3 regions of the Vibrio sp. RC2502 genome follow, and region 1 is predicted to be linked to each of the others. Evidence: predicted binding sites of a transcription regulator. Region 1 holds the regulator's gene; each other region holds the start of a gene.
What was found. Region 1 encodes CRP, which controls carbon source genes, mostly activating them, when cyclic AMP is high. Its sites were predicted from a motif close to TGTGANNNNNNTCACA; they were not measured.
Positions count from the first base shown of each region.

Region 2: the regulator CRP is predicted to act here: its motif matches at 3,230-3,245, upstream of ACYJZR_RS12655 (CTP synthase).
Region 3: the regulator CRP is predicted to act here: its motif matches at 5,606-5,621, upstream of cdd (cytidine deaminase).

Region 1 is NZ_CM141453.1:2,987,936-2,998,944, reverse strand. It holds gene ACYJZR_RS13960 (ExeM/NucH family extracellular endonuclease) at 1-1,768, shown strand, start outside; gene ACYJZR_RS13955 (aminodeoxychorismate/anthranilate synthase component II) at 1,946-2,533, shown strand; gene ACYJZR_RS13950 (aspartate aminotransferase family protein) at 2,895-4,106, shown strand; gene astA (arginine N-succinyltransferase) at 4,216-5,235, shown strand; gene astD (succinylglutamate-semialdehyde dehydrogenase) at 5,264-6,721, shown strand; gene ACYJZR_RS13935 (DUF1338 domain-containing protein) at 6,964-7,755, shown strand; gene crp (cAMP-activated global transcriptional regulator CRP) at 7,911-8,543, opposite strand; gene ACYJZR_RS13925 (phosphoribulokinase) at 8,784-9,653, opposite strand; gene ACYJZR_RS13920 (YheU family protein) at 9,779-9,991, opposite strand; gene ACYJZR_RS13915 (hydrolase) at 10,025-11,009, opposite strand, start outside.
Region 2 is NZ_CM141453.1:2,723,539-2,734,547, reverse strand. It holds gene relA (GTP diphosphokinase) at 1-2,095, shown strand, start outside; gene mazG (nucleoside triphosphate pyrophosphohydrolase) at 2,320-3,111, shown strand; gene ACYJZR_RS12655 (CTP synthase) at 3,330-4,970, shown strand; gene eno (phosphopyruvate hydratase) at 5,049-6,350, shown strand; gene ftsB (cell division protein FtsB) at 6,981-7,262, shown strand; gene ispD (2-C-methyl-D-erythritol 4-phosphate cytidylyltransferase) at 7,264-7,968, shown strand; gene ispF (2-C-methyl-D-erythritol 2,4-cyclodiphosphate synthase) at 7,986-8,462, shown strand; gene truD (tRNA pseudouridine(13) synthase TruD) at 8,509-9,552, shown strand; gene surE (5'/3'-nucleotidase SurE) at 9,552-10,328, shown strand; gene ACYJZR_RS12620 (protein-L-isoaspartate(D-aspartate) O-methyltransferase) at 10,328-10,954, shown strand; gene ACYJZR_RS12615 (peptidoglycan DD-metalloendopeptidase family protein) at 10,969-11,009, shown strand, end outside.
Region 3 is NZ_CM141453.1:1,935,958-1,946,966, forward strand. It holds gene ACYJZR_RS09135 (NAD(P)H-binding protein) at 414-1,109, shown strand; gene ACYJZR_RS09140 (L-cystine transporter) at 1,302-2,675, shown strand; gene sbcB (exodeoxyribonuclease I) at 2,831-4,252, shown strand; gene ACYJZR_RS09150 (CidA/LrgA family protein) at 4,308-4,682, shown strand; gene ACYJZR_RS09155 (LrgB family protein) at 4,684-5,361, shown strand; gene cdd (cytidine deaminase) at 5,726-6,613, shown strand; gene purT (formate-dependent phosphoribosylglycinamide formyltransferase) at 6,761-7,936, shown strand; gene ACYJZR_RS09170 (thiopurine S-methyltransferase) at 8,039-8,689, opposite strand; gene ACYJZR_RS09175 (nucleotidyltransferase family protein) at 9,007-9,780, shown strand; gene ihfA (integration host factor subunit alpha) at 9,902-10,198, opposite strand; gene ACYJZR_RS09185 (AEC family transporter) at 10,745-11,009, shown strand, end outside.

The DNA.
Region 1 (11,009 bases):
GAACGGCAAAATTCCTTACTACCCTGAGTTTGGTCAAGATTTGGATCAAGACGGTTCATCTGAACAGCACATTCGCTTAGGTTCGCGCGTTGAAGGTTTACAGGGCGTAGTGAATTACAGCTACAACGAATACCGTCTGATCGCGACGAACGATGTAAACAACACTAACTTTGTGGCAACGGGTGATGGTTTTGATGTAGAGCGTAAAGCGGCGCCAGCTATCGCAGAGTCTGATTTACGCGTTGCAAGCTTTAACGTGCTTAACTACTTCACTTCGGTTGCAGACAGCGGAAACAACAACCCGACAGGCCAAAACCGTGGAGCGACGAATCACGATGAGTTCTTGATCCAACAAGCGAAGATCGTGTCTGCGATGAATAAGATGGATGCTGACATCATTGGTTTGATGGAAGTGGAGAATAACGGCTTCGGTGATGGCAGTGCTGTGCAAAACTTGGTGGATGCATTGAATGCGGAAATCGATGATGCAGACGATCATTACACTTACGTTGAAATCGCAGATAAAGACAAGTACCAAGAAGAGTACTTCGGAAGCGATGCGATCATGGTTGCTATCTTGTACCGCGCGAAAGTGGTCACGCCAAAAGAAGCGGCGAAAGTGATCTTCACGCCAGAGCAGCACATTGCCGAAAACACCATTACTCGTAAAGATGGTGCTGAGAGCAACCCTGCGTACGACAAATACCAACGCCACAGCTTGTTGCAAACCTTCACGGTACAAGAGAGCGGTGAAGATCTTTCTATCGTCGTTAACCACTTCAAATCGAAAGGTTCTGAATGTATTGAAGAGTGGATTGCCGGCGTAGAAGACTCGGAGCCTGCGGATCTGCAAGGTAACTGTAACAACTTCCGTGTTTCTGCTGCGCACGCAGTGGGTGAAGCGTTGAAAGACGTGAAAGGCGATGTGTTGCTGATGGGGGACCTCAATGCGTATGGCATGGAAGATCCACTACTGACACTGACTGATTACTCGAAAGAGAAATACGGACGTGATATCTACACAGCGGGTTACACCACAATCAACGGTGGTGAGTTGCAAGTTGAGCAAACGCAAATCAAACAAGGTTACGGCCTGAACAACCTTAATACCTTGCTGCATGGCACAGACACGTTCTCGTACACCTATTCTGGTGAGCTGGGCAATTTAGACCACGCCTTGGCAAGCAACAGTTTGGCGCAAAAAGTGGTAGCGATTGAAGATTGGCACATTAACTCACTAGAAAGTAATTTGTTTGAGTACGGCAGCAAATACACAGGTGACATGCCGAAATACAAAGATGCGTTCTCGGCATCTGACCACGATCCTGTGATCATCGCGATTGATTTACCTGATACGGACATCGATTTACCGAAAGCGGGTGAAAACTTAGCGGTAGATGTACGTTTGCCACCAAATGCGGTTGCAGGTGACATCGTGACTGTTAGCTTAACCGTCGCGACTCAAGCTGCCGCTGTAAGTAGTGATGCAAAAGTTTACTCAGCGAGCAAGACTTTAGATCAAACGGACATTAAAGCACGCAGCGTGAATGTTGAGTTTGAACAGGCGCCAGAGCAAGGTAACTACCAACTGGAAGAGAAAGTGACAGACTCGACTGGCAACGTCGTTAAGTTTAGCTCTGCTCGTGCAGTCTCTATGACTCAACCTGAAACGGGCACCACAGATTCGAAAGACTCTGATGGTGGTTCGTTTGGGGTTGGTGCACTGCTAGCAATGCTTGGACTTGGCTTGTTCCGCCGCCGCCGTTAAGCCACTCCTGTCCTAAAAACATAGCTGTAAAACTCAAAGGCCAGCCGATGCTGGCCTTTTTATTGCGCAAAGACTTGCCTTTCTAATTGGGTGTTGCAAAATACCGCCCTCAATTGTGGTAAACCAGACAATTGATCCTTAAGCCTTGCCAAAACGGATTGGAGCAGCCGACACGCTATGTTGTTGATCATCGATAACTACGATTCTTTCACTTACAACCTTTACCAATACTTTTGCGAGCTTGGCGCTCAGGTAAAGGTCGTACGCAATGACGAAATCGACATTCAAGGTATCGAAGCCCTCAATCCAACCCATTTGGTGATTTCCCCTGGGCCTTGTACGCCAAACGAAGCGGGGATTTCCCTGCAAGCCATAGAGCATTTTGCCGGTAAGCTTCCTATTTTAGGGGTGTGCCTTGGTCATCAAGCCATTGCGCAAGTGTTCGGTGGCGAAGTTGTGCGTGCGAGACAAGTCATGCATGGTAAAACATCGCCGATCCGCCACACGGGTCGCAGTGTGTTTAAAAATCTAAATAACCCACTTACGGTAACCCGCTACCACTCTCTCGTGGTGAAAAACGGCACGTTACCCGATGTGTTTGAATTGACTGCTTGGACGGAACTGCCTGATGGCAGCATGGACGAAATAATGGGATATCAGCACAAAACCCTGCCTATTGATGCTGTGCAGTTTCATCCAGAATCAATCAAAACTGAGCAAGGACATGAGCTGTTAGCCAACTTTCTTGCACGCAGAGCGATCTGATCTCGATCACTTTTCTTAACAAATTGTTCATCTTTTTGACGGTGTAAGTGGAATGCAAAACTATGCGTTTCATGGTTGATGGTCTGCTTATGCACGCCATTTTGACTCGTCTAACCCCTGTATTACATAACTTTTGTAAAAATTCACTTCTCTATTTTACTTTCTTGATGCATAAATACTCATAAGTAGTGATTAACGGCAGTTGCGCAGCAATACGAAAAGAATAAATCACTATTGAAATGGTTAATTAAATGTAAATACAATGCCGCAATAGCTTAAATGCAAAACATTATTTGCTGGCAACGATGGCCGGTTAAATTCGCTTATCTGCTACGCATGCGGTATCAAGAAGGAATGTGCAATGACAACGGAAATTAAAGTAGAGCGCGGTTTATTCGATGAGGTGATGGTACCTTGCTATAACCCGATGGAAATGATCCCTGTAAGAGGCAAAGGCTCACGTATTTGGGATCAGGACGATAACGAGTACATCGACTTTGCTGGTGGTATTGCAGTGAGCTGCTTGGGTCATTGTCATCCAGTAATGGTTGATGCGTTGACTGAGCAAGGCAACAAGCTGTGGCATCTAAGTAACGTGATGACGAACGAGCCGGCACTTCGCCTTGCGAAAAAGCTAACTGAAGTGAGCTTTGCTGAGCGCGTATTCTTTGCTAACTCGGGCGCAGAAGCAAACGAAGCGGCACTGAAATTAGCACGCCGTTACGCGGCAGATGTTCATGGCCCTGAAAAATCAGAAATCATCGCCTTTAAACAAGGTTTCCACGGTCGTACATTCTTTACTGTGACGGTTGGCGGTCAAGCGGCTTACTCAGACGGTTTTGGTCCTAAGCCAGGCGATGTTACGCATTTACCATACAACGATATCGAAGCACTTCAAGCACACATGTCAGATCGCACATGTGCGGTTATGATGGAGCCGCTACAAGGTGAAGGCGGTATCGTGCCACCAACTCCGGAATTTGCCCAAGCAGTACGTGAACTGTGTGACAAGCACAACGCACTACTTATCTTTGATGAAGTTCAAACGGGTAACGGACGTACTGGTCATTTCTATGCTTACCAAGGTCTAGGTATCACGCCAGACATTCTAAGCACAGCAAAATCACTGGGTGGTGGTTTCCCTATCGGTGCAATGCTAACAACAGCAAAACTGGCTGAGCATCTGAAAGTGGGCACTCACGGTTCAACATACGGTGGTAACCCATTGGCATGTGCAGTGGCAGAAGCGGTCGTTAACGAAGTGACAAAACCAGAAGTGCTTGCTGGTGTTTTAGAGCGCGAAGCGCTGTTCCGCGCAGGTCTAGAAAAGATCAATGCGAAGTACAACCTATTCTCTGAAGTTCGTGGCAAAGGTCTATTGCTAGGCGCTGCGTTGAATGAAGAGTGGCAAGGCCGTGCACGTGATGTGCTGGTTGCTGCAGGTAAACAAGGTCTATTGGTATTGGTTGCGGGTGCCAATGTCGTGCGTTTCACACCATCACTCGTTATCACACAACAAGAAATTGAAGAAGGCTTGGCGAAACTGGATAAAGCCATCGCGACTTTAGTTTAAGCGCGATATCAGTTTAAACGTCAACGCAGACACCCCCGTCAAGGATCTCTGATGGGGGAATTGTTCCTACAATATAGTTAGGATCTTCTTGCATCTGGAGGGAGTATTGATGCTAGTAGTTCGCCCTATCGCGATGTCGGATTACGACGCGCTGCACACTTGTGCGGTGGAGTCTGGTCACGGATTTACATCTCTACCGGTTAACGAAGAACTGTTAACCAATCGAATCAAACACTCGGAGTACAGCTTTGGTAAGCCCGACGTGACCGAGCCCGGTGACGAAGGCTACCTAATGGTGGGTTTTGACTCTGAATCGGGTGAGGTTGCGGGTACCACCGGAATCGAAGCATCTATTGGCTGGGACGTACCGTTCTACTCATATCACATCAGTAAAGTGGTTCACTCTTCGCCAAAACTCGGCGTAAATAACGTCGTTAAACTACTGACATTTGGCAACAACTACACGGGGAACAGTGAGATTTGTACGCTGTTCCTACGCGAAAAATATCGCCAGGGCTTAAATGGCCGTCTGATGTCTAAGTGCCGTTTTCTTATGATGGCGGAGCACCCAGAGCGTTTCTCTAAAACCATCTTTGCCGAGATGCGTGGCGTCTCTGATGCGAATGGTAATTCTCCATTCTGGCAATGGTTACAAGAGCATTTCTTCTCTATTGATTTCACACTTGCAGATTATCTTACCGGCATCGGCAAGAAAGGCTTTATCGCTGACTTGATGCCAAAGCTGCCAATTTACATCAACCTATTGAGCCCAGAAGCACAAGCGGTGATTGGCCAAGTGCATGACAACACGCGCCCAGCGCTGAAGCTGTTAGAGCGTGAAGGATTTACCAACCGTGGCTACGTCGACATCTTCGATGGCGGTCCAACGGTTGAGTGTGACTTACGCAATATCGAATCGGTACGTCATTCATTCCGTGCTCAAGTCAAAATCTCAGCGCATACCAGCACTCAAGACTTCTTGATGTGTAACTCGTCATTCGAGAACTTCCGTGCCGCTGCAGCAAAAGCCGCGTACGACGCAGAAACGCAAAGCGTTGTGTTGGCGCCTGAATTAGCTGATGCGCTCTTGGTGAAGGACGGGGATTTCGTTCGCCTTCTACCGCAGTAACAGACGACAGAATTTAAGGATAGTAACAATGACACATTGGATTGCAGGTGAATGGGTACAAGGTCAGGGTGAAGAGTTTGTGTCTCTGTCGCCGTACAACCAAGAAGTAATTTGGCGCGGTAACGGTGCAACGGCGGAACAAGTAGACCAAGCCGTTGCTGCAGCGCGTGCTGCGTTCGTCGAATGGAAAAAACGTCCATTCGCTGAACGCGAAGCAATTGTGTTGGCTTTTGCTGAAAAAGTGAAAGAAAACAGTGAAAAAATTGCCGAAGTGATCGCGAAAGAAACGGGTAAACCAATTTGGGAAACGCGCACAGAAGCGGCTGCAATGGCTGGAAAAATCGCTATTTCTATTCGTGCCTACCATGACCGTACTGGTGAAGCGACTCGCGAAGCAGCGGGCAACCAGATTGTATTGCGACATCGCCCTCTTGGCGTAATGGCGGTGTTTGGGCCATATAACTTCCCTGGTCACTTACCGAATGGCCACATCGTTCCTGCCTTGCTAGCGGGGAACACAGTTGTGTTCAAACCATCTGAGCAAACGCCTTGGACTGGCGAGCTAGCTATGAAATTGTGGGAAGAAGCGGGTTTGCCAAAAGGCGTGATCAACCTTGTTCAAGGTGCGAAGGAAACCGGTATTGCGTTGGCTGATGCGAAAGGTATTGATGGCATTCTGTTTACGGGCAGTGCGAACACGGGTCACATTCTGCATCGTCAGTTTGCAGGTCAACCAGGCAAGATGTTAGCGCTAGAAATGGGTGGCAACAACCCGATGGTCATCTCTGATAACTACGGTGATTTGGATGCAACGGTGTACACCATCATCCAATCGGCATTCATCAGTGCTGGTCAACGTTGTACTTGTGCTCGTCGTCTATACGTGCCGTTTGGTGAGAAAGGGGATGCTCTGATCACTAAGCTGGTGGAAGCGACGAAAAACATTCGCATGGATCAACCATTCGCAGAACCTGCGCCATTTATGGGCCCACAAATCTCTGTGGCTGCGGCGAAGTTCATTCTTGATGCGCAAGCAAACCTGCAATCTCTAGGCGGTGAAAGCTTAATTGAAGCGAAAGCAGGAGAGGCGGCGTTTGTTTCTCCTGGCATCATCGATGTGACTAACATTGCTGAGTTGCCAGATGAAGAATACTTCGGACCGCTGCTGCAAGTCGTGCGCTATGAAGGTTTAGATAAGGCCGTAGAGCTGGCGAATGACACGCGCTTTGGCTTGTCGGCAGGTCTTGTATCAACAGACGATCAAGAATGGGAATACTTTGTTGACCACATTCGCGCAGGCATCGTAAACCGCAACCGTCAATTGACGGGCGCAAGTGGTGACGCACCGTTTGGTGGCCCAGGTGCATCAGGCAACCTTCGTCCAAGCGCGTACTACGCGGCGGATTACTGTGCTTACCCTATGGCATCCATGGAAGGGCAGGAGACGGAATTACCTGCGACATTGAGCCCAGGCGTGACGCTTTAAGTTTCAATAACAGGGTCACGACCATGCATCGTGGCCCAATGTGCTGACGCATCATTTAGGTTTGGGTAGTACGCGTTGGCATTACACGGCAAGTGAGCACAGACTCAAAAAGCGTGTTTGACTGACTGACATTTACCGTCACAGGTTGATGGTTGCTCGTTCATTATTCTGGACAGCTTTTGGGCTGTGAACGAGCGACCACACTCTTATCTTAATCCTACATCTCGTAACAAGGAGTCGTTATGACGCCCGATGTGTTATTTGAATCGCTATGGCAAGACTACATCCAACGTCTTTGTCCTTCTGCTGCTAAGGTGCATCAGCTTCTACAAGAAGATGAGGCTCTGATTAATGATCATATTGCTTTACGCACTTTCAATGTTGAACCGCTAGGTATCGAGACATTGGCGAAACCGTTTTTAGCTGCTGGCTATAAAGCGTGTGGGGACTACGTATTTGAGAGCAAAAAACTGGTCGCAAAACACTATGAGCACCCAGATCCGAAGCAGCCTAAAGTCTTCATCAGTGAGCTGAAAGTCGAAGAGTGTTCGCCAGAGCTGCAAGATATTGTGGCGAAACTGGTTGCGCAAGTGGATGCTGAAAAACTGTCGGGCAGTGCATTTCTGCATGGCGGTCGCTTATGGGAGCTAAGCTTTGCTGATTACCAAACGTTGGCTAAAGAGAGCGAGTATGCGTCTTGGCTGGCCGCGCACGGTTATGGTGCTAATCACTTTACGGTGAGTGTGAATCAGTTGAATCAACACGATGAAGTCAAACAGGTTAACGACCATCTTCGTCAAGCAGGGTTTGTGATCAATGAGTCGGGCGGTGAGGTGAAGGGTTCACCGGAAGTGCTGCTTGAGCAATCGTCGACGATGGCAGACAAAGTGCCAGTGACCTTCGAAGAAGGTTCGGAAATTATCCCAGGTGGCTTTTACGAGTTTGCTAAACGTTACCCAATGGAGAATGGCGAGTTGTATCCAGGATTTGTTGCCGCTTCAGCAGACAAAATTTTTGAAAGCACTAATGGTTAAACGTACCAATGGCTAAACGCCATGGAATACCTTGGGCTAACCTGCTAGTTCGTTAGCCTCTTGCGACCTAGAGCCTGACTGCAAGGCAAATAAAAAGCCACCAATGTCGCCATTGGTGGCTTTTATAATTTTGTTCGTGTCACTCTAAATTGAGATTAACGAGTACCGTAAACCACGATAGTTTTACCGTGCGCAGAGATTAGGTTCTGCTCTTCTAGCATCTTCAAGATACGACCTACTGTCTCACGAGAACAGCCAACGATTTGACCGATTTCTTGACGAGTGATCTTGATTTGCATGCCGTCTGGGTGAGTCATCGCATCTGGTTGTTTAGCAAGGTTCAGAAGCGTCTGAGCGATACGACCAGTTACGTCTAGGAACGCTAGGTCACCCACTTTTTGGCTAGTTACTTGAAGACGACGAGCCATCTGCGCAGAAAGACGCATTAGGATGTCTGGGTTTACTTGGATAAGCTGACGGAACTTCTTGAAAGAAATTTCAGCAACTTCACAAGGAGATTTAGCGCGAACCCAAGCTGTACGCTCTTGGTCTTCTTCGAATAGACCAAGTTCACCAATAAAGTCACCTTGGTTTAGGTAAGAAAGAATCATTTCCTTACCTTCTTCGTCCTTGATAAGAACCGCAACAGAGCCTTTAACGATGTAGTACAACGTTTCAGCTTTTTCACCTGCGTGAATTAGCGTGCTCTTTGATGGGTACTTATGAATATGACAGTGTGAAAGAAACCACTCTAATGTTGGGTCGGTTTGAGGTTTACCTAGAACCATAATATCTCACTTCCTCTGCAGGGTACGCTTGCGCTATCCATATTTTAGCTAAGCCTGAATTAGGCTTACTAGAATAAGAGCACTTTTTATATGCTGCAAGCTCTCTTGTGTTTCGGTAAGAAATAGTATCCTTTTTCGAAAACGATTTCTTGATTTTAATCGTGCCATGATTGAGATTTTGTAAGCAAAACTGTGCACATGATCACGGTATGAAAAGTAAACATCTAGCCTGCTACGTTTTTAGCCAATTTTTCCTGTTTCAATCAGCTGTTGTAGGATAGGCCTAACTATGAGCTCCATTGCAAAGCTCATTTTGCCGCCTGGCACAACAATGGTGTTGTGGCGCGACATAAATGAGCCATCAATCATGGCCAGCAGATATGGGAAGTCGACATTCTTAATGCCGCGCAGACGAATCACCACAAAACTTTCATCTAAACTCGGAATGCCTTTGGCGTTAAGCGGGTTGGAGGTATCGACGGTTGGGACGCGTTGAAAGTTGATGTGAGTACGAGAAAACTGCGGAGTGATGTAATTGAGGTAATCGTCCATTGAGCGCACGATTGAGTCCATCACCGCTTCACGCGAATGGCCGCGATCGCGAGTGTCGCGCACGAATTTTTGGATCCACTCTAAGTTCACAATTGGCACCATGCCAATCAAGAAATCCACATGCTGAGCAACATTAACATCGCCATCAACCACACCACCATGCAGCCCTTCATAAAACAGCACGTCGCTGTTTTCAGGTAAGTCTTGCCACGGTGTAAATGTGCCTGGCATTTGATTGTAGGGAACTGCTTCGTCAAAGGTGTGCAGATAACGGCGCACACTGCCAGTGCCGTCATGACCGAACTTACGGAAAAACTCTTCTAATCCCGGGAAGTCATTCGCTTGCGGACCAAAGTAACTGATGTGTCGGCCTTGCTCGCGGGCTTTGCGAATTTCGATGTCCATTTCAGGGCGAGTAAAGCGATGGAAGCTGTCTCCTTCCACCCATGCCGGCCTGATGTTCATCATATTGAACATCTTGCGGAATGCTTCAGACGTCGTGGTTGTGCCGGCACCGGATGAACCAGTAACCGCAATGATTGGGTGTTTAGCTGACATGACAAACCTTGTCGAAAATTACGTACCTGTAAAGTGCAGCAGCGAACCGCTGCACGGTCGATAACCCACTATAGCATGTAACAACGACTTGTCATCGAGTGGGATACGGTAAAAATGTGAACGTGCTAAAACTTTGCTTTGAGTTGAATATCAACCGTTTCATGCAGTTCTGAGAACACGATGACGGCTTCACCTTTTTCTAGTTGCGTCTTCACTTGATCGATTTTGTTTTGCAGTGAAATTTCAACCGCGCCATAGTCGGTGCCTTCGCGTAGTACGAACTCACGAATTAGATTTTCCAGTGTTTCTGGCGCGATGTCTTGCCAAGGAATGATCATAAATACCTCAAACTTTTATGATGAAAGGCTAGTTTACTGTGTTCGCGGTTTGGATACAGCTGAAAGGTACTCTGCCGCGACACTTTCGTAGTACGCGGGCAGGGCTTCCTCTAACCAGAACTTTGGTTTTAATGCCGTACCAGTCAGAAAACCAACGTGTCCGCCGTGCTCAAACAGACGGTAATCAATGTTATCTGGCAGAACAAATTTGGGGATCACCTCTTCGGTCATGAACGGGTCGTCTTTGGCGTGGATGATCAAAGTTGGCAAGGTGATCTGCTGTAACTTGCTCAATCCTGAGCATTGATCGTAATAATCTTGTGCATCCTTAAAACCATGCAGAGGTGCAGTGATCAAGTCATCAAATTCGTACAGACGAGTAACGCGCTTGATGGAGTTGTACGACAGCGCCAATTCGCCATGCAGTAAATGATGTTTTTGTAGAGCATTCCGTTTGAGCGAAGAGAGTAGGTAACGGCGATACACTTTGGAAAAGCCCTGCTCAATTCGATTGGCACAAGCCGCCAAATCCAGTGGTGCAGAGACGATGGTGGCCGCTTTTAAAATCGGGTCATCTTTGTATTGTGCTAAGTAGTTCGCCAGCATATTGCCACCAAGGGAGATGCCGACGGCGACTTTTGGATTGTTTGGAAAGCGCAGATGAAGGTGTTCCAAAAAGAAGCGAGCATCCGTTACTTCTCCTGAATGGTATGCGCGAGCTTTTTTGTTCGGTTTGCCGCTACAGCCACGAAAATGCATCATCACCGATAACCAACCAGATTTCGCAAACGCATTCATCAGGCCGTTTGCATACGGGCTATAGAAGCATCCTTCCAAGCCATGAAACAAAACGAAGATGGGTTTGTTCTGCGCGGGTTCTTTGGTGGGATCTTCACTCCAAGCGAGATCGAGGAAGTCGCCATCGTCGGTATCCAGCGTCTGCCAAATAGGCGTAAACAGCGCTTTTTTACGAATAAAGCGCGGTAAAAGGGTCTGAAGGTGCGGGTTCTTGATCCCG
Region 2 (11,009 bases), 260 kb from region 1:
AACGATTTTGGCGGGTCACGAACAAGCCGAACTCCTGTTGTGGCGTGGACGAGAGATGATCGAAATTCTGATCACCTTGTCGATGGACAAAGCAACATTAGTGGCGGCTCAACTGTTTCCTTTGGTTTCAAGTGGTGCTTTCAACAGAGAACTTCTTGAAGAAAAATACAGCAAAGAAATCATTAAGCTCATTGATGGCGTAGAAGAAATGGCCGCTATCGGTCAGCTTAACGTCACGATGGAAGGCAGCGCTGCGTCGTCTCAAGTAGACAACGTTCGTCGCATGCTGCTTGCCATGGTGGATGATTTTCGTTGCGTTGTCATCAAGCTAGCAGAACGAATTTGCAACCTTATTGAAGTCAAAAAAGCACCGGACGAAGTTCGACGTGCTGCGGCGAAAGAGTGTGCCAACATTTATGCTCCACTGGCTAACCGCCTAGGTATCGGTCAGCTTAAGTGGGAAATCGAAGACTACGCTTTCCGTTATCAACAACCGGACACTTACAAGCAAATTGCAAAGCAGCTTGCTGAGCGTCGTATTGTCCGTGAGCAATACATCAAAGATTTTGTCGAAGACTTATCTCAAGAGATGAAAGCTTGTGGCATTAATGCCGAAGTAAGTGGCCGTCCTAAACACATCTACAGCATTTGGCGAAAAATGCAGAAGAAGAGTTTGGCGTTTGATGAATTGTTTGACGTGCGTGCAGTACGTATCATCGCCGACAAACTGCAAGATTGTTACGCTGCGTTAGGTGTGGTTCATACCAAATACAAGCACTTACCGAGTGAGTTCGACGACTACGTTGCAAACCCAAAACCAAACGGTTACCAATCGATTCACACCGTTATTCTTGGTCCTGAAGGCAAAACCATCGAGATTCAAATTCGTACCAAGCAAATGCACGAAGAATCTGAACTGGGCGTTGCCGCGCACTGGAAATACAAAGAAGGTGCGAGCAGCCGCAGTGGTTACGATGAGAAAATTACCTGGCTGCGTAAACTATTGGATTGGCAAGAAGAAATGTCCGATTCTGGTGAGATGTTGGATGAGCTCCGAAGCCAAGTCTTCGATGACCGCGTCTACGCATTTACACCACGTGGCGATGTTGTCGACTTACCAATGGGGGCAACTCCACTAGACTTTGCCTACCACATTCACTCAGAAGTCGGGCACCGTTGTATTGGCGCCAAAGTTGGTGGCCGAATCGTGCCGTTCACCCATAAACTCCACATGGGCGATCAGGTCGAAATCATCACAGCAAAAGAGCCAAACCCATCGCGAGACTGGTTAAACCCATCACTAGGCTTTGTTCACTCAGGTCGTGCTCGTGCGAAGATCAACGCTTGGTTCCGTAAACAGAGTCGTGAAAAAAACCTCGAAGCGGGACGTGAAATCCTCGAACACGAGTTGGTGAAGATTGGTGCGACGTTAAAAGATGCAGAGCATTACGCCCTAAAACGCTTCAACGTCAATACGCCGGATGAACTCTACGTCGGTGTAGGCAGTGGCGACCTGCGTATCAATCAGATCATCAACCACATTAATGCACTGGTGAATAAACCAACGGCGGAAGAAGAGGATCAGCAAGCGCTAGAAAAACTTCAAGAAGCCGAGCACAAAGCACCAGCGCAAAGTCGCCCGAAAAAAGACGCGGTAGTAGTAGAAGGTGTTGATAACCTAATGACGCACCTAGCTCGCTGTTGTCAGCCAATTCCAGGCGATGACATTTGTGGTTACATCACCCAAGGCCGAGGTATCTCAGTGCACCGCAGTGACTGTGAACAGCTCGAAGAACTGCGTCATCACGCACCAGAACGTATCATTGATACCGTATGGGGCAGCGGATTTGTAGGGTCATACATCCTCACCGTGCGTGTCGAAGCGATGGAGCGAGGCGGTCTATTGAAAGACATCACCACACTATTTGCCAACGAGAAAATCAAAGTGACCAGCATGAAGAGCCGTGTCGATTACCGTCGTCAGCTCGCCATCATGGATTTTGATCTTGAAGTGACCAATATTGAGGTGCTCTCTCGCGTTTCGAAACGTGTCGAGCAGATCAAGGATGTTATGTCGGTAAAACGCTTAGGCTAACTTTCACGTCGTACTTGTCACTTTTACTGCGTTAACTGCGTTTACTCCGGAGTGCCGGCCCAGGCTCATCACATAGGCGAGCTATGCTCAGGAGTCGCGAAAACTTGTTGCCTTGTCAAAGTAACAATTACTTAGTGAAAGCTGCTGAGAAAATATAATGTAGAAGGTGAGTGGTTTTGGCTGCTCACCTTTTTCTTTAGATAGAAAGGTTTAAAGGAACGAAAATGAGTCATCCAATTGAACAATTAGAACAAATCATGGCGAAGCTACGTGACCCAGAAAGCGGTTGCCCTTGGGACTTAAAACAAACCTTTGACACCATCGTTCCGCACACCATCGAAGAAACCTACGAAGTGGTGGATGCGATTCAGAATCGTGATTGGTCAAATCTGAAAGAAGAGCTGGGTGATTTGTTGTTCCAGGTGATTTTTTACAGTCAATTAGCGAAAGAGCAAGGGCTGTTTGAATTTTCGGATGTGGTCGAAACCGTGAACGAAAAACTGACTCGTCGCCATCCGCATGTTTTTTCGGATGTTGAGTTTGAGTCTGACGAGGAAATTAATGCCAACTGGGAAACGGAAAAAGCAAAAGAAAAAGCGCAAGTAGGCAAAGCTGAAGAAAGTATCCTAGACTCAATACCAAACTCTTTGCCGGCGCTTTCTCGTGCTACAAAGATTCAGAAAAAATGTGCGAAATACGGATTCGATTGGGATTCGCTTGGGCCAGTAGTCAGTAAGGTTCAAGAAGAAGTGGATGAGGTGATGGAAGAAGCGCTTCAAATCGATCCAGATGAAGAGAAAGTCGAACTTGAGTTAGGGGACTTGTTGTTTGCCACGGTCAACTTAGCACGTCATCTTGGCAAAGACCCAGAAGTGGCATTAAGCAAAGCGAACATTAAGTTTGCCAAGCGTTTTAAGCAAGTTGAAGGTAAGGTCGCGCAATCAGGAAGAACACTCACCGAGTGTACGTTGTCAGAACTCGACAATTTTTGGAATGAAGTGAAAAAAGAAGAGTGAAGTTGCAGACAAAATAGTCACAGCGCGATTTATGGGACAAGTCTGACTCAGAACATAAATAAGCACTTTGCTTTGTCTCTACCCACTTTGATTTGAAGCAAAAAATAAAAAATTACGGTGTGATAGATTTCACGTTGTGGCGGTAAGGAGCTTCTGGTATATTTATCTCCCGTCCAGAAGCACTCCATTTCCCTCATTCAACCAATTTCAGGTTAAACATGACGACAAATTACATTTTTGTTACTGGCGGGGTTGTATCCTCTCTAGGTAAAGGTATTGCAGCAGCATCTCTTGCAGCTATTCTAGAAGCTCGTGGTCTTAAAGTGACTATGATGAAGCTTGACCCTTACATCAACGTTGATCCAGGCACAATGAGCCCAACTCAGCACGGTGAAGTGTTCGTTACGGAAGATGGCGCAGAGACTGACCTTGACCTTGGTCACTACGAGCGTTTCATCCGTACCAAGATGACCAAGCGTAACAACTTCACTGCAGGTCGTGTTTATGCCGACGTACTTCGTAAAGAACGTCGTGGTGACTACCTAGGCGCAACAATTCAAGTTATCCCTCATATCACTAACGCTATCAAAGACCGCGTAATTGCAGGTTCTGAAGGCCACGATATTGCTATCGTTGAAGTTGGTGGTACGGTAGGTGATATCGAATCGCTACCATTTATGGAAGCAATCCGTCAGCTAGCCGTAGAACTTGGCCGTGAACGCGCAATGTTCATGCATCTAACTCTTGTTCCTTACCTAGCAGCAGCTGGCGAAGTGAAAACTAAACCGACTCAGCACTCTGTTAAAGAGCTACTGTCTATCGGTATCCAACCAGACATCCTAGTTTGCCGCAGCGATCGTATGATCCCAGCGAACGAGCGTAAGAAGATTGCACTTTTCTGTAACGTTCCTGAGAAAGCGGTAATCTCAATGAAGGACGTAGATTCAATCTACAAGATTCCTCAACTTGTTAAGTCTCAAGGTCTTGATGACCTAGTGTGTACTCGTTTCGGTATTGATGCGCCAGAAGCTGACCTTTCTGAATGGGAACAGGTTATCTACGAAGAAGCGAATCCAACAGGTGAAGTAACTATCGGTATGGTCGGTAAATACATCGAACTACCAGATGCGTACAAATCTGTAAACGAAGCACTTAAGCACGCAGGCTTGAAAAACCGCCTAAACGTAACCATTAAGTACGTAGACTCTCAAGACATCGAAACTAAAGGCGTTGAGCTTCTAGAAGGTCTAGACGCTATCCTAGTTCCAGGTGGTTTCGGTGATCGTGGTGTTGAAGGCAAGATCCGTGCGGCTCAATACGCACGTGAAAACAAAGTGCCTTACCTAGGTATCTGTCTAGGTATGCAAGTTGCCCTTATTGAATACGCGCGTAACGTTGCGGGTATGGAAGGTGCACATTCAACAGAATTTAACAAAGACACGAAGTACCCTGTGGTAGGTTTGATCACAGAATGGGTTGATGAAACAGGTAACGTGGAAGAGCGTACTGAATCATCTGATCTTGGTGGTACGATGCGTCTAGGTTCTCAGCTATGTCACCTAGAAAAAGGTACAAAAGCTCGTGAACTGTACGGTAGCGCGACGATCCATGAACGTCACCGTCACCGTTACGAAGTGAACAACGTTCTTCGTCCACAAATTGAAAAAGCAGGTCTTAAAGTGTCAGGCCTATCTGCGGACAAGAAGCTAGTGGAAATGATTGAGAACCCAGCTCACCCATGGTTTGTAGCGGCTCAGTTCCACCCTGAATTCACATCGACTCCTCGCGATGGTCACCCATTGTTTGCAGGTTTCGTTAAGGCTGCGGGTCAATACTCACGCGGCGAATTCGAGAAGTAAAAGGATACGGGCGGCGGCGAAGGTTGTGCTGCTGCCCTTTAAAATTGACATTTATATTTGAAACGAGAGGAAACATTAATGTCTAAGATCGTTAAAGTTCTAGGTCGTGAAATCATCGACTCACGTGGTAACCCAACTGTAGAAGCTGAAGTACACCTAGAAGGCGGTTTCGTAGGTATGGCGGCAGCTCCATCTGGCGCATCTACTGGTTCTCGCGAAGCTCTTGAGCTACGTGACGGTGACAAAGCACGTTTCCTAGGTAAAGGTGTTCTTAAAGCAATTGAAGCTGTAAACGGCCCAATCGCTGAAGCTCTAGTTGGCAAAGACGCTAAAGACCAAGCTGCAATCGACGCAGTAATGATCGAACTAGACGGCACTGAAAACAAATCTAAATTCGGTGCGAACGCTATCCTAGCAGTTTCTCTAGCAAACGCTAAAGCTGCAGCAGCAGCTAAAGGCATGCCTCTATACGAGCACATCGCTGAGCTAAACGGTACTGCTGGTCAGTTCTCTATGCCTCTACCAATGATGAACATCATCAACGGTGGTGAGCACGCAGACAACAACGTTGACATCCAAGAATTCATGATTCAACCAGTTGGCGCTGCAACTCTTAAAGAAGCTGTACGCATGGGTGCGGAAGTATTCCACAACCTAGCTAAAGTTCTTAAGTCTAAAGGCTACAACACAGCTGTTGGTGACGAAGGTGGTTTCGCTCCTAACCTTAAATCTAACGCTGAAGCTCTAGAAGTTATCGCAGAAGCTGTTGCTGCTGCTGGTTACGAGCTAGGCAAAGACGTTACTCTAGCTATGGACTGTGCTGCATCTGAGTTCTTCGACAAAGAAGCTGGCATCTACAACATGAAAGGTGAAGGCAAAACTTTCACTTCTGAAGAGTTCAACCACTACCTAGCTGGTCTAGTTGAGCAATTCCCAATCGTATCTATCGAAGACGGTCTAGACGAGTCTGACTGGGATGGTTTCGCACACCAAACTCAACTTCTAGGCGACAAGATCCAACTAGTTGGTGACGATCTATTCGTTACAAACACTAAGATCCTAGCTGAAGGTATCGAGAAAGGCATCGCTAACTCTATCCTAATCAAGTTCAACCAAATCGGTTCTCTAACTGAGACTCTAGCTGCAATCAAGATGGCTAAAGACGCAGGTTACACAGCAGTAATCTCTCACCGTTCTGGCGAAACTGAAGATGCAACTATCGCTGACCTAGCGGTAGGTACAGCTGCAGGTCAAATCAAAACTGGTTCTATGAGCCGTTCTGACCGTGTTGCTAAGTACAACCAACTAATCCGTATTGAGGAAGCTCTAGGTGAGCGCGCTCCTTTCAACGGTCTTAAAGAAGTTAAAGGCCAAGCTTAATTCTTATTGAATTAGTTTAGCTAAATAGCTTTTTGAAACCCTCGCTAAGGCGGGGGTTTTTGTTTATTGGCGTATGTTTAAAAGCAGATGGTTAAGAGCGATGAGCTGTTTTGACCGTGTTGCTGCTATACCCAAAAGAAAGCAACCAACTAATCCGTATCGAGGAAGCTCTAGGTGAGCGCGCTCCTTTCAACGGTCTTAAAGAAGTTAAAGGCCAAGCTTAATTCTTAATTGAATAAAGTTTAGCTTGAAAGCTTTCTAAAAACGCCCCACTTCGGTGGGGCGTTTTTGTGTTTAAAGGCCGGTATTTTAGAGCGATGAGCTGTTTTGACCGTGTTGCTGCTATACCTAAAAGAAAGCAACCAACTCATCTGTATCTAGCAAGCTCTTAGTTAGCTAACTGCCCTGATTTCTCAGGTAATTGAAACCGAATCTTCCTCTTTCTAGCACGTAAACGGTTCTTTACTTTCTCGATTAAAGAGTGCCATCGAACTTAGGCATTTTTTATTTTCGTGCTTATTTCCTGTAAGGAGCGTGTGAGTCTCCCTTTATCCCCTAGAGGCAACTCGGCATTTATGCTATATATGTCACCTTATCTAATTCCTTCCGGTACAGAATGTTAGCAGCGATATGCGAATCTTTGTTATAGCCCTTACGTTACTGTTTGGTTGGCTTCAATACACTCTATGGTTTGGTAAAAACGGGGTGTCTGACTACTACACAGTGAAAGATGAAATTGAAGTTCAACAGCAGGTGAACAGCAAGCTACAAGCTCGCAATAATGAAATGTTTGCTGAGATAGATGACTTAAAGCAAGGACTTGATGCGATTGAAGAAAGAGCTCGTCATGAACTTGGCTTGGTGAAAGAAGGAGAGACCTTCTACCGCATAGTTGGTGAGGAAAACCCGTAAGATGTCAGAGAACGTTTCATCTCATATCGCTATTGTACCTGCGGCTGGTGTTGGTAGCCGAATGAAAGCAGATCGACCTAAACAGTATTTGTTAATCGATGGAAAAACGGTATTGGAACATACCGTAGAGAAACTGCTTGCTCACCCTCAAATCGCGAAAGTTGTGGTTGCGGTTACAGAAGGTGACCCATACTACCCTGAACTATCGATTGCCCAGCACCCAGACGTAATACGTGTCGCTGGTGGTAAAGAAAGAGCCGATTCAGTGCTTTCAGGGCTAAACTATGTAAGTGCGCAGCTTCCGTGTGAATGGGTTCTGGTCCATGATGCCGCGAGACCTTGCGTAACATTAAACGATATTAATCGTCTGATTGATGTTTGTTGTGCTCATCCTACTGGTGGCATTCTTGCCTCGCCCGTAAGAGATACAATGAAACGAGCGAACAAAGAAAACAACATCGATCACACCGTAGACAGAGAAGCATTGTGGCATGCACTGACTCCACAAATGTTTAAAACTCAGCAGCTAACAAGAGCACTGGCAGACGCATTGCAGCAAGGTGTTGCGATCACTGATGAAGCATCGGCTTTAGAGTGGTTGGGAGAAACGCCAGCTTTAGTTCAAGGTAGTGCGAATAACATTAAAATTACTCAGCCAGAAGATCTCGCCTTAGCCGAGTTTTATCTTAGCCGCGAGCGCGGTTAGAAAATAAAGGATAAAAAATGATTCGAATTGGTCATGGTTTCGACGTACACAAATTTGGCGGTGAAGGCCCTGTGATTATTGGTGGTGTTGCAATTCCTTACGAACAAGGCCTAATTGCGCACTCAGACGGCGACGTTGCTCTGCATGCTCTCACCGACGCTTTGTTAGGTGCGATTGCCGCGGGTGATATTGGTCGTCATTTTCCAGATACCGACGATAAATGGAAAGGTGCAAACAGCCGCGAATTATTGAAAGACGTTTACCGTCGAGTAAAAGAACAAGGCTACCGCCTTGGTAATGCAGACGTCACCATCATGGCGCAAGCGCCGAAAATGGCGCCTCACATTGATGCAATGTGTGCAGCCATTGCCGAAGATCTAGAAACCGATATTAGCAACATCAACGTAAAAGCAACGACGACAGAACGTCTTGGTTTTACTGGACGCAAAGAAGGCATTGCTACAGAAGCAGTCGTGCTTCTATTTAAGCAATGATCGAATAATTTGCTCCTTAAAGCTGCATAAGCAGTGGAAATACATCATGTCAGATATTTTATCCTCATTGGCTTACCTCACAGGCAAGCCAGTCGCATCAGCAAAAATTAAAGCGCAACCAGAACACTTTCAGGTTCGCGAAGATTTGGGTTTTGCCTTCACGGGAGAAGGTGAACACTTAATGGTGCGCATTCGAAAAACAGGTGAGAACACCAGTTTCGTCGCTAACGAGCTAGCGAAAGCTTGTGGTGTTAAGTCTAAAGACGTTAGTTGGGCAGGCCTGAAAGATCGCCATGCAGTAACCGAACAGTGGCTAAGTGTTCATCTGCCTAAAGGTGAGACTCCAGATTTTTCGACATTTTTGGCGCAATACCCAAGTATTGAAATTCTGGCGACCGATCGACACAACAAAAAACTGCGTCCTGGTGACTTAATCGGGAACGAGTTTGTGGTTACCTTGTCTGAAGTGACAGATGTGGCGGATGTAGAGCAACGCCTTGAAAAAGTTAAACAAGTTGGTGCGCCAAACTACTTTGGTAGCCAACGCTTTGGTAACGATGGAAATAACCTCGACGAAGCTCGTCGTTGGGGACGAGAAAACGTTCGTACGCGTAACCAAAACAAACGCAGCATGTACCTGTCTGCCGCGCGTTCATGGATCTTCAACCGCATCGTTTCTGCTCGTCTAGAAAATGGTGTGTTTGATAAATTCATCGATGGTGACATCGCACAGACATCACAAGGATTGTTGGCTGTTGATGCGAATAACCTTACTGATATGCAAAACAAGCTTGCATTGAGTGAAGTTGAGATTACTGCTGCCTTAGCGGGTGATAATGCGTTACCGACCCAAACTGATGCACTTGCATTAGAACAACCATTTATTGATGAAGAACCAGATTTAATGGCTCTGATCCGTGGTAATCGTATGCGTCACGATCGTCGTGAAATCGCACTCAAACCAAAAGACTTAGCTTGGAACGTTGAAGGTAACAATATTACGTTGACCTTCTCACTCGATGCAGGCTCTTTTGCCACATCCATTGTTCGTGAGTTGGTGAATGAGGTCAAAGTAGAAAGAGAATACTAATGGAACTGGATTCACTAAATACAAAACCTTTAAGAATTCTAATTAGTAATGACGACGGTGTGCATGCTCAAGGAATTCACGCGTTAGCGGATGAGCTGAGAAGCATCGCGGAAGTGATCATTGTTGCCCCAGACCGAAATCGTTCTGGTGCATCAAACTCACTGACATTGGAACAGCCTCTGCGAGTCACAGAAATTGCTCCTAATACTTATTCGGTGCAAGGGACACCGACAGATTGCGTTCATTTTGCTCTAAATGAGCTGATGAAAGATGACCTGCCAGATCTTGTATTATCTGGCATTAATCATGGTGCAAATCTGGGGGATGACGTTCTGTACTCTGGTACCGTCGCTGCAGCAATGGAAGGGCACTTTCTTGGCGTGCAAGCCATTGCATTTTCACTGGTTGGTAAACGTCATTTTGAGTCGGCTGCTAAAATTGCTCGACAGTTGGTTGAGCAACACTTGTCAGCGCCAATCCCAACCAACCGTTTGTTGAACGTAAACGTACCTGATTTGCCTCTCGAGAGTCTTGGTGAAATCGAAGTGACCCGTTTAGGTGCTCGTCATCACGCAGAGAATATGATCAAGCAGAAAGATCCGCGTGGGCATGATATCTATTGGTTAGGGCCTCCGGGGAAAGAACAAGATGCGGGTGAAGGTACCGACTTCTATGCGATTGAGCACGGTCGAGTTTCTATTACCCCACTGCAAGTAGACCTCACGGCTCATGAGTCTCTGCGTGCGATGGATAGTTGGTTGAAGGAAGAGAAGTAATGAGTAACCCACATGCTGACAGGTTGATAGCGTTTCTTATCTCCAGTGGCATCAAAGATCAACGCGTTTTGGATGCAATGCATTGTTTACCGAGAGAGAGCTTTGTTTCTCAAGCGATGATGCACCAAGCCTACGATAACAATGCGCTACCGATTGGTCAGGGACAAACTATTTCTCAACCTTACATCGTCGCTCGCATGACCGAGCTGCTTGAGCTTCAACGTGCTAGTAACGTTTTGGAAATCGGAACCGGTTCTGGGTACCAAACCGCAGTTTTAGCACAAATCGTTGACCATGTTTATTCCGTTGAACGCATCAAATCTTTGCAATGGGAAGCGAAACGTCGTCTTAAGCAACTTGATATCTACAATGTCTCGACGAAGCATGGTGATGGCTGGTTAGGATGGGAAACGAAAGGTCCGTTTGACGCCATCATTGTTACCGCTGCTGCAGAAGTGATTCCCCAAGCGCTTCTCTCACAGCTAAAAGATGGCGGTAAAATGGTGATTCCTGTCGGAGATGCTGAGCAGCAACTACTTAGAATTGAACGCAAGGGTGACGAGTACCTTTCTACCGTTGTGGAAATGGTTCGCTTTGTTCCTCTTGTCGCGGGTGATTTGGCTTAAGGATCTGAGGTTAGGTGAGTAAGTTACTGCGTCATATTGGTATTAGCTTTGTATT
Region 3 (11,009 bases), 1.1 Mb from region 1:
ACCAAGCCCATACAACCAAGCAAACCATTGAAATCTATAACCAAAAAACAAACCAAAGTGACTAAAAACAAGCATTTATAACATGTCTAACACCTAATAAATTCAACGATTGGCACAACAAATGCTTGAATTAACTTGTCCCAATAAAATGGAGAGAGAATTATGTTTGCCAATCAAAGTCGTCGCCCTGCTAAGAGAAGCAAGCCCAAACCGCAGCGCAAAACCCGGCGCTCAATTCCCTTATCACTCTCCTGAGCCTAAGACCCGTAAATAACGGGTCTTTTTTTAACATGCGATATCGAGCTCGCCACTGCACAAATTTGATGGTGAGTTGCGGCTTATTCTTGCTCTTTCAGCGTGTTGGCATAAGCTACTAATGCCTAAGCACTTGTTTTCTAGGGAGGAAGCATACAATGACAAACGATGTTAACACTTGCGTAATCATCGCTGGCGCAACTGGGTTAATCGGCAGCAAAGTGGTCGAAAACCTCATTGCTCAGTCAGGTATTTCTCATTTGTACTCCCTCTCCAGACGCCCACTTAAAGACATTTATGACCCAACAAACAAGATCATTCCAATCATTGATGCAGAGCTCACTATTCATCAATGGAATGAAAATCAAACAACGCCCGATATAGGTTTCATTTGTTTGGGCACGACTCTCAAGCAAGCAGGCAGTAAAGAAAACCTACGTAAAGTCGATGTCGAACTGGTCACTTCGGTCGCACAGCAAATGAAAATGGTCGGCGTAAAACGCCTTGCGGTGGTGTCTAGTTTAGGTGCCAACCGTTCCTCTCCTTCTCACTATCTTGCTTGCAAAGGACAAATGGAGCAGAACATTGAAAAAATGGGATTTGATGAAGTGGTGTTTGTGCGTCCAGGCCCTTTAGTTGGTGAACGCGATCACCCGCGAAGTGATGAAAAGCTTGTTCAAGCTTTATTCAAAGTCATTCGCCCACTTATGATAGGGAAATTGTCTAACTTTCTGCCGATTAAAGCCGAAGAAGTGGCCAAAGCGATGATTTATCAAGTTTACAGTTATCAGGAAAATTCGGTTGTTTATCTACAAAGAAAAGAAATGCTCGACCTACTGCATCATTATGACTAGTCATTTTGCTTAAAAATCACGCTAAACAGTAAGCTCACGAGATTTATCTCTCATTTTTATATTCATTTTAGATCTATCTAATACCTGTTTGTCATTTTTAAAGTTATATCCTGAGCGTTATCTTACGGCATCAGTATATAACCCCGTATAAAAAACAGTCGGCGTTTCACGCCAGATTGATAAGGTCAGATTATGGATTTTGCAGTGATAGCCTCTCTTGCCGTGTTTATAGGCATATTATTCTTTCTTTTTACCCAGCAACAAAAACAGAACACCCTTTCTCGTCTCGTTTTAATTGGTCTTGTTACTGGCTCTCTTTTTGGCTTGGCTCTTCAGCTTATTCACGGTGAAGGCAGCGACGTCATTTCGAAAACACTAGAATGGGTTGGTATTGTTGGTAGCGGCTATGTCGGCTTGCTAAAAATGGTGATCATGCCACTTGTGTTGGTTTCGATGATTTCTGCGGTAGTAAAACTGGAGAAAGGTGGCTCACTTGGCAAAATCTCTGGTCTGACGATTTCTGTGTTGCTAGTCACCACAGCAATTTCGGCTTTGATCGGTATTCTTGTTACTTCTGCGTTTGGTCTGTCAGCGGAAGGGCTAACTGAAGGCGCTCGTGAAACGGCTCGAATTGCGGTTCTTGAAAGCCGAGCGGGTACAGTAAGCGATCTAACCATTCCACAAATGCTAGTAAGCTTTATTCCGACAAACCCATTTGCAGACTTAACGGGTGCACGCTCAACCTCAATCATTGCTGTTGTCATTTTTGGTGTACTAACTGGTATTGCAGCTCGCAAAGTAATGATAGAAAAAGAGGAATTGGAATCACCAATTCGCACGTTTGTTGAAGCGGCTCAATCTATCGTTATGCGCTTAGTAAAAATGATCATGGCACTTACACCTTACGGTATTGCTGCATTGATGGCGAAAGTGGTTGCAACCTCAAACGCATCCGACATCCTAAACCTACTTGGTTTTATCGTCGCGTCATACGTCGCTATTGGTTTGATGTTTGTTGTGCACGGCATTTTGGTTTCATTCGTTGGCGTTAGCCCTGTTGAATACTTCAAGAAAATTTGGCCTGTATTGACGTTTGCGTTCACATCTCGTAGTTCGGCGGCAACCATCCCATTGAATATTGAGGCGCAAGTGACCAAGCTCAATGTGCCACCAGCAATCGCGAACCTATCTGCTTCTTTCGGTGCAACAATTGGCCAGAATGGTTGTGCGGGTATCTACCCTGCGATGCTAGCTGTGATGGTAGCCCCAACAATGGGTATTAACCCACTAGACGTAAACTTCATTCTTTCTCTGATTGCGATCATTACTATCAGCTCGTTTGGTATTGCGGGCGTTGGTGGCGGCGCAACATTTGCGGCATTGATTGTTCTTCCAGCAATGGGCTTGCCTGTAACGATCGCTGCACTTTTGATCTCAATTGAACCTCTGATTGATATGGCTCGTACTGCGCTGAACGTTTCTGGCTCAATGACGGCAGGCACCATTGCAAGCCGAGTGTTGAAGTCCTCAGAAGCTGAAACGGCTCTTGAAGAAACGAAAGCCTGATCCTTATTTGCTGCTTAAGCAGACAAATGCAAAATTTCAAGCCGATGGTTCGCCATCGGCTTTTTCATTTTCACAACTTCACCTTGCATCTTTCGTTGCTAGTCAAAGCGTTGAATGGTCTAATACTCTTATCGGTTCCGTAAACGGTAAGCAGAATGCACCAAGATAATCAGCCCACTTTTTTCTTCTTTGACTACGAGACTTGGGGTACAAATCCCGCGAAAGATCGTCCAAGCCAATTTGCTGGTGTTCGCACAGATGAAAACTTCAATATCATCGGCGAACCTCTGGTGATGTACTGCCAGCTTCCTGCTGATTATCTACCTTCTCCGGAAGCTGCATTAATTACGGGTATTACGCCGCAAAAGGCGATGCAAGAAGGTCTATCCGAGCCTGAGTTCATTGCTAAGATTCACGCCGAGTTATCGAAACCCAAAACCACCAGCCTAGGCTACAACAGCATTCGTTTTGATGACGAAGTGACGCGTTACACCTGTTACCGCAACTTTATCGATCCATACGCGTGGAGCTGGCAAAACGGCAACTCGCGTTGGGACTTGCTCGATGTATTGCGTGCATGCCATGCGTTGCGTCCTGAAGGCGTAGAATGGCCCGAGAATGAAGACGGCTTCACCAGTTTCAAGTTAGAACATTTATCGGTTAAAAATGGCATTGAGCACAGTAATGCGCACGACGCGATGGCTGACGTTATCGCAACAATTGAGATGGCAAAGAAAGTCAAAGCCGCGCAGCCAAAACTGTTCGATTACTTCTTCTCTATGCGCCATAAACGTAAGCTGAATGAACTGGTTGATATTGTAAACATGACACCGCTGATGCATGTCTCAGGCATGTTAGGTCGCGAATGCCAATACACCAGCTGGATTGTGCCTGTCGCGTGGCATCCAACGAATAACAACGCGGTTATTACGATTGATTTAGCCAAAGATCCGCAGCCAATTCTTGAACTTTCAACCGAAGAGTTGCACGAACGTCTCTACACCAAGCGTGAAGACCTCGGCGACCTACTACCCGTACCGGTGAAACTGGTTCACCTCAATAAGTGCCCTATTTTAGCACCAGCGAAAACGTTGACGGCGGAAAACGCAGAAAACATCGGTATTGATCGTCAGAAGTGTCTCGATAATTTGGCACTACTTCGCCAGCACCCTGAGATTCGAGAAAAACTAATCGGCTTGTTCTCTATCGAACGTCAATTTGAAAAAAGCGATGATGTGGACACTCAACTTTACGATGGGTTCTTCTCTCCAGCTGACCGTGCAGCGATGGATATTATCCGCGAAACCGATCCAAACAATCTTGCTGCCTTAGATATCGAGTTTGACGATAAACGCATCAAACCGCTGCTATTCAGATACCGTGCTCGTAACTTCCCAAGCACTCTCGATGAGCAAGAGCAACGACGCTGGGCACTTCATTGCCGAGAGGTATTTGAAAGCCAAATCGAAGAGTATATGCTGAATTTAGAAAACTTAGTTCACGAACATGAAAGTGACGAAAAGAAGATTGCAATATTAAAATCCGTTTACCGTTATGTAGAGAGCCTAGCCTCCTAATTTCTACTTATCCAAGCGCACCTTATGGTGTGCTTGTCGTTTATATGCTGTCAAAATGATAAAAGATCGATTCTTGCAACTGATCCAACTGCTCATCTCCCTCTTCCTCATCATGGGAGCACTTGGAATCGGAATTACTATTCAAAAATTCACTGGCGTTTCTGTTCCCGGAAGTGTCATCGGTATGCTTGTACTGTTTTTCTCCATGACACTTGGCCTTGTCAAAGTGGATTGGGTAAAACCGGGCGCAACGCTATTCATTCGCTACATGATCTTACTCTTTGTCCCAATCAGTGTCGGACTCATGCAGCACTTCGATATGCTACTAGCGAATGCATTGCCAATCATAGCTAGTGCAGTCGGTGGTTCACTCATTGTCTTGGTCAGCCTTGCTTGGCTACTGGACTACTTGCTAAAGGAGAAACATTAATATGTGGTTAATTGTCACTATTGTCGTTTTCCTGATTGCTCGCCAAATCGCAATTAAGATCAACAGCCCACTTGCAAACCCTTTGTTGATAAGTATTGCAGTACTGATTCCTTTATTAACGTACCTCAATGTACCGTTTGAGACATACTACGCCGACAACGAAGGCATCAGCTTTTTACTACAACCAGCTGTTGTAGCGTTGGCTTACCCTTTGTACGAGCAACTCCCTCAAATCAAAGCCAACTGGCGAATCATAACGTTTGCTTGTACGCTCGGTAGTATTATGTCAATGGCAACCACAACCCTCATCGCCGTTGCATTTAAAGCTGACATCAGTTTAATCGCGAGCCTAGTAGGTAAGTCAGTGACCACTCCGATTGCAATGGAAATCTCAAGCCACCTTGGTGGCGAAGCGGCAGTCGCTGCAATCTTAGTACTGATCGTAGGTCTTCTTGGCGCTATTTTGGCGTACCCAATCTACAACCTAATCGGCATTAAGCATCCAATTGCTCGTGGTTTGACGATGGGCACAGTATCGCACGCGCTTGGTACTGCGACTTGCGCAGAGAAACAACCTGGCGACGCAGCGTTTTCATCGTTAGCGTTGGTGCTATGCGGCATCATCACCTCCATTCTCGCTCCGAGCTTTTTTGGTTTAGCAGTCTGGCTATATCAATAAGTCATTGTGACGGTCTGTCCTCCTTCCGACAGGCCGTCACTTTCCTTTTCTCATCGTAGTGCGCCGTTGAAAACGCTTTTCGCTACAAAGCACACTTCCCATCTAACGTGCTCTAACAAGATTCATAACTAAACGCTATCTTTCGCTGCTAGCATATTTTCATTACTTGGGTATATGAATATCCATTGATATAGTTATTTATGAGACGAAGTTAACGCTCAACACGATTGCAATCGAATACATGTGTGAGCTCACTCTAATTATGTAACAGAAATATCAATTGCATTATTTAACGTGATCTAAAGCACGGAACATTTCTCTCCTTTGCATAGAATAACTGTCCATGCAATAACAAGGATTCAACATGAAAAGTCGCATTGAACAGGCGCTAGCAAGCGCTCCTGAAGCACTTTCAAAACAACTTGCTCCTATAGTCCTAGCCGACGATTTTGATGCTACTCTTTCAGCGCAGCAGTTTGAGCAATTGCTTTCAGCTACCAGCCTATCAGATAAAGAGCTGCGTGTTGCTCTACTTCCTTTTGCCGCTGCATATTCTTACGCTCCTATTTCTGAGTTCTATGTTGGTGCAATTGTTCGAGGCTTGTCTGGCCGTCTGTACTTTGGTGCAAACATGGAGTTCTTTGGTGTTCAGTTAGGCCAAACTGTTCACGCAGAACAATCTGCAATTAGCCACGCTTGGATGAAAGGCGAACACGGTGTCAAAGACATCACGATCAACTTTAGCCCTTGTGGTCACTGCCGCCAATTCATGAACGAACTGTCGACAGCTAAAGAGTTGAAAGTTCAGCTACCTGAGCGCGACGAAAAGTCATTACATGAATACTTACCAGAAGCTTTTGGTCCAGCAGACCTTGGTATTGAGTCTGGTTTGATGGCCGAAGTAAAACACCAATTTGTGTGTGATGATGAAGACGCATTGATTCAACAAGCCGTCGAAGCGATGAACATGAGCCATGCGCCGTACACCAATAACCTCAGTGGTTTAGCATTAGAGCTCGCGAACGGTCGTGTGTTTAAAGGTGCTTATGCAGAAAACGCCGCATTTAACCCAAGCCTTCCACCGCTACAAGTAGCACTGATTCAAGTGTTGTTGGCAGGCGAAACCTTCGACAGCATTAAGGCTGCCGCTCTAGTGGAAAACTCTAAGGGGAAAATCAGTCACCTAGCAGACACACAGTCTACGTTAGAAGCGCTAAACCCAGATATTCCAGTCAGTTTTGTTAACGTATAAAATTCACTAATATGTCATTAAAAGCTCTACAACATGTAGAGCTTTTTTATTGGCAAAAAACCACAAGCAAACGTTTGCTTCGCAATGAAAAATCAGTATGATCCCCTGCAATTTCTGTCTCATCACTTTATTTTGTAAGGGAACACTATGTTCGGTACTGCAACCAGCGCAAATGCTACCCGTGTATTACTATTAGGCTCTGGTGAGCTTGGTAAAGAAGTGGCAATTGAATGCCAACGACTAGGTCTAGAAGTGATTGCTTGTGACCGTTATGCCGACGCACCTGCGATGCAAGTCGCTCATCGTAGCTACGTGCTTGATATGTTGGATGGTAAGGCACTAGAAGAGATCATAAACAAAGAGCAGCCAGCTTACGTTGTTCCAGAAATAGAAGCTATCGCGACCGATACACTTGTCGAGCTTGAAGAGAAAGGCCTGAATGTTGTGCCAACGGCGAAAGCGACCAAGCTCACAATGAACCGTGAAGGTATTCGTCGCCTAGCCGCAGAAGAGCTAGACCTGTCCACGTCCCCTTACCGATTTGCAGACAACTACGATGACTTTAAAGCCGCAGTAGAACACGTAGGTATCCCATGTGTGGTCAAACCTGTCATGAGTTCATCTGGCAAGGGACAGAGTGTCATCAAAACGGAAGACGATATTGAAAAAGCATGGGACTACGCACAAGAAGGCGGCCGAACTGGCGCAGGTCGAGTCATCGTTGAAGGCTTTATCGATTTTGATTACGAGATTACTTTGTTGACCGTTAGAGCAGTGGACGGTGTTCACTTCTGCGCGCCAATTGGTCACCGTCAAGAAGATGGTGATTACCGTGAATCATGGCAGCCACAAGCAATGTCGGAAAATGCAATCAAAGCAGCAGAGTACACGGCTGAGAAAGTCGTAAACGCTTTAGGTGGGTACGGTATTTTCGGCGTAGAGCTCTTTGTTAAAGGTGATAAGGTTATTTTCAATGAAGTCTCTCCTCGCCCGCATGACACTGGCATGGTTACGATGATTTCTCAAGAAATGTCCGAGTTTGCTCTTCATGTTCGCGCATTTACTGGAATGCCGATTAACAAAATCGTTCAGTATGGCCCTTCTGCATCAGCGGTGATCCTAGGTCAAGGCACATCAACGGACATTCGTTTCGACAACCTTGCGAAGGCTTTAGCGCAACCTCAAACTCAAGTGCGCTTATTTGGCAAACCAGAAATCGATGGTCGTCGTCGTTTGGGTGTCGTGTTAACTCGCCGTAAAACTATTGAAGAGTCGGTTCAAGACGCGGTCGAAAACGCAAAGAAAGTAAAAATCGTTTACTAATCTTTGAGTTCTCAACAATCAAAAAAAAGCGCAGCTTTATATCGCTGCGCTTTTCTTTTATTTGCGAGTTCTATTCATAAACTCACTAGTACGGAAATCGTCTTACTGAGCTTCAATTAAGTACACTTCTTCAGAGAAGCGGCTTAAACCCTTCTTCGCGATCTTTGGATGATGTTCATCAGCTTGATCGACGTTTAAGCATGTTACCTTGTAGCCTGCAAACAACTGTTGAATTTCTTCCAATGGCACACTAAATGGAGGACCTGCCATTTCCTCTTGCGGATAGTTCAATGTCACAAGCAAAATACGACCGCCCGGATTCAAAAGCTGCTTCAAGCGCGCTACGTACTCTTCTCGCATATCTTGCGGCAAAGCCACCAACGCAGCGCGATCATAAACGATATCGGCTTGAGAAACCGGAGCAGTAAAGAAATCACCAGTATAAATCGACAGTTCATCAAACTGATACAACTCGTGCATACCACTAATTGGGGTCACAGTTGGTGTATAAAAGTGTTCAGCAAAGAAAGAACGCACCGCTATTTGGCTCAGCTCAACCCCTTCCACAGAATCATGTTTCGTTGCTAACCAAACGAGATCTTCAGACTTACCACACAAAGGAACCAAGACTTTGTCTTCACGTTTCGGATTCGCATGGTGCCAGTACGCTGGCAATAGAGGGTTCACATCTTCCAAATGAAAACCGATTTGATTACTGGCCCACTTACTGTGCCAAAATTCTTGATCTCTCATTCTTACTTTCTACTTGTTGGCTGATTTTCGTTTTGTGGGGTAAGACTAATGATTTTTTTAAATTTGTCTATGCCGTTCATCTTTGGTTAATACGGCGATGATAGGATGTCATCGTTCCTTGGAGAACAAACTCTTTATTCTCTAAGCAGAATAAAGAAAAGAGAAATGGTGATCTAACGCACGATTCCTCCAAAAGGTTAATTTTTAGCCTTGGGATCTTTCGGAAAGTCCCCATAAATAAGTTAGTACCTAATTTGCCCAGTCTTAGCGACTTTTACGTTCCCATTTTCTAAGTGCAAGCAAGTTAAGGAGAGTGAATGAGCTTATTTCTACGTACTACAGCATTGATGCTTTTGGTACTAAGCCGTGCGCCGGCATTCGCCGCACTTCCTAATGCCCCAAGTAATGAACAAAATCGTTCCCCTAGTCAAAACGAGGTTTGTTCTAAACTATTTAAACACAGCCTTAGCGGCTTGTATGGAATCCAATCCATCGACTCTCGTCCAACCCAGCCTTATTCAGATTTCGATATTCTTTACAGCAAAGCGCATCAAGCCCAATTCGAGCTTGAAACCATTTGTAAAAGTACCGCCCTACTCAACGATGCTCAGCCATATTTCGCTGGCGTAAAATCTAAACATCGCGCCGAAGAAAAAATCGCACATGAACTGGATGGCCAAGTAGAACGCATTACTGACTTAGCTCGTGCGACTATTGTGGCGGAAGATGTGGCAAGTTTGGTCTCTATTTACGAAACGCTAGAGCGCGAAACAACTATCGTTAAAGTCAAAAACCGCTTTAAGAAACCTGGCCCTTCTGGCTACCGTGATCTTAACTTGTTAGTCCGTTTGCCAAAAACGAATTTGATTGCAGAAGTACAGCTGCACTTAAAAGCGATTGCGGATGTAAAAAATGGTCCTGAACACAACCTGTATGAGCAAATTCAAAAGCTTGAACGTCAAGCATCAATGGAAAAGCGAAATCTAAGCGAGATTGAAATGGCTTCCATTAAGAATATGCGTAGCCAAGCGAAAAACTTATACCAACAAGCATGGCAGCCTTACTTAACGACGCATTTAGAAGCGGCATAAACAAAAACGCAGCTTGAGAAACAACAAAACCACCGCAATGCGGTGGTTTTCGTTTGTATGAAAACATCAAATTTCATACATAACAAAAGACCACGACTAAGCGTGATCTATTTGATTGGTTTTACTGTTCTTTTTTTAGATTTTCTACACGAGCTTTTAACTTCTGGCCCGGGCGAAACGTAACTACACGTCGAGCAGTAATTGGAATATCTTCACCGGTTTTCGGGTTACGACCAGGTCGTTCATTCTTGTCACGAAGATCAAAGTTACCAAAACCTGACAGTTTTACCTGTTCGCCACTTTCCAGTGCCTTACGAATCTCTTCAAAGAACACTTCCACCGTTTCCTTGGCGTCCCGTTTACTAAATCCTAATTTATCAAACAGGTTTTCTGCCAATTCGGCTTTTGTGAGCGCCATAAAACTTTCCTCAAAGCTATGTTAAACAATGCTACCTAGTGTAGCGCCAGAGCAGTTTTACCCTACCAATTCAACAACATATCGGGGTTACATCAGGAAGTGTATGACAAGCTTATGATTTTCGCCAACTTTTTTCTTTGCGAATAAAAGGAATGCCGATGTATAAATTATTGTTAAATAGCGACATTTCAATATTTTTTGTTTAGTGAATGCTTAATTACAAAAAATATCCAGTCAATATGACTAAACAATAATAACAAAACGACATTAATCACTATTTAATAAAAATATCAGAGATTGGCTATTTTACAGACACATGACATAAAACTTGTCGGTATTTCAGTGATTTGTATGTAACTTGATACGTAACAATTAGTTCAAAGGTACGACCACTCCATATAGCTAATGTGCTTTGAGAAAGCTTGATTTAATCCACGGTTCTCATTGTTTCACCATGACGCAATGCATAAAGGTTTGATACTGTGATTACCACTTAGTTGATTAACCAACTAAGCGCACATCTACCTCATATACACTAAGGCGACCATGATTAATCAGATCATTAATATTCTTTTTCCTGTGTTCGCTCTTGTCGGTGTGGGCTATCTAGTCGGACGCCATATCAAACCTGATTTTCGCCCCATCAATCGAATTAATATCGATGTATTCACGCCAGCCCTAGTGTTTTCCTCATTAGTGAGCATGCCGCTCGACTCTGAACAAGGTCCCCTGCTCTTAGCCGCCATCATTGCGGTTTTAACTCCGGGGTTACTCATGATTCCGATTTGTAAAATCACTGGGCTAACATTTA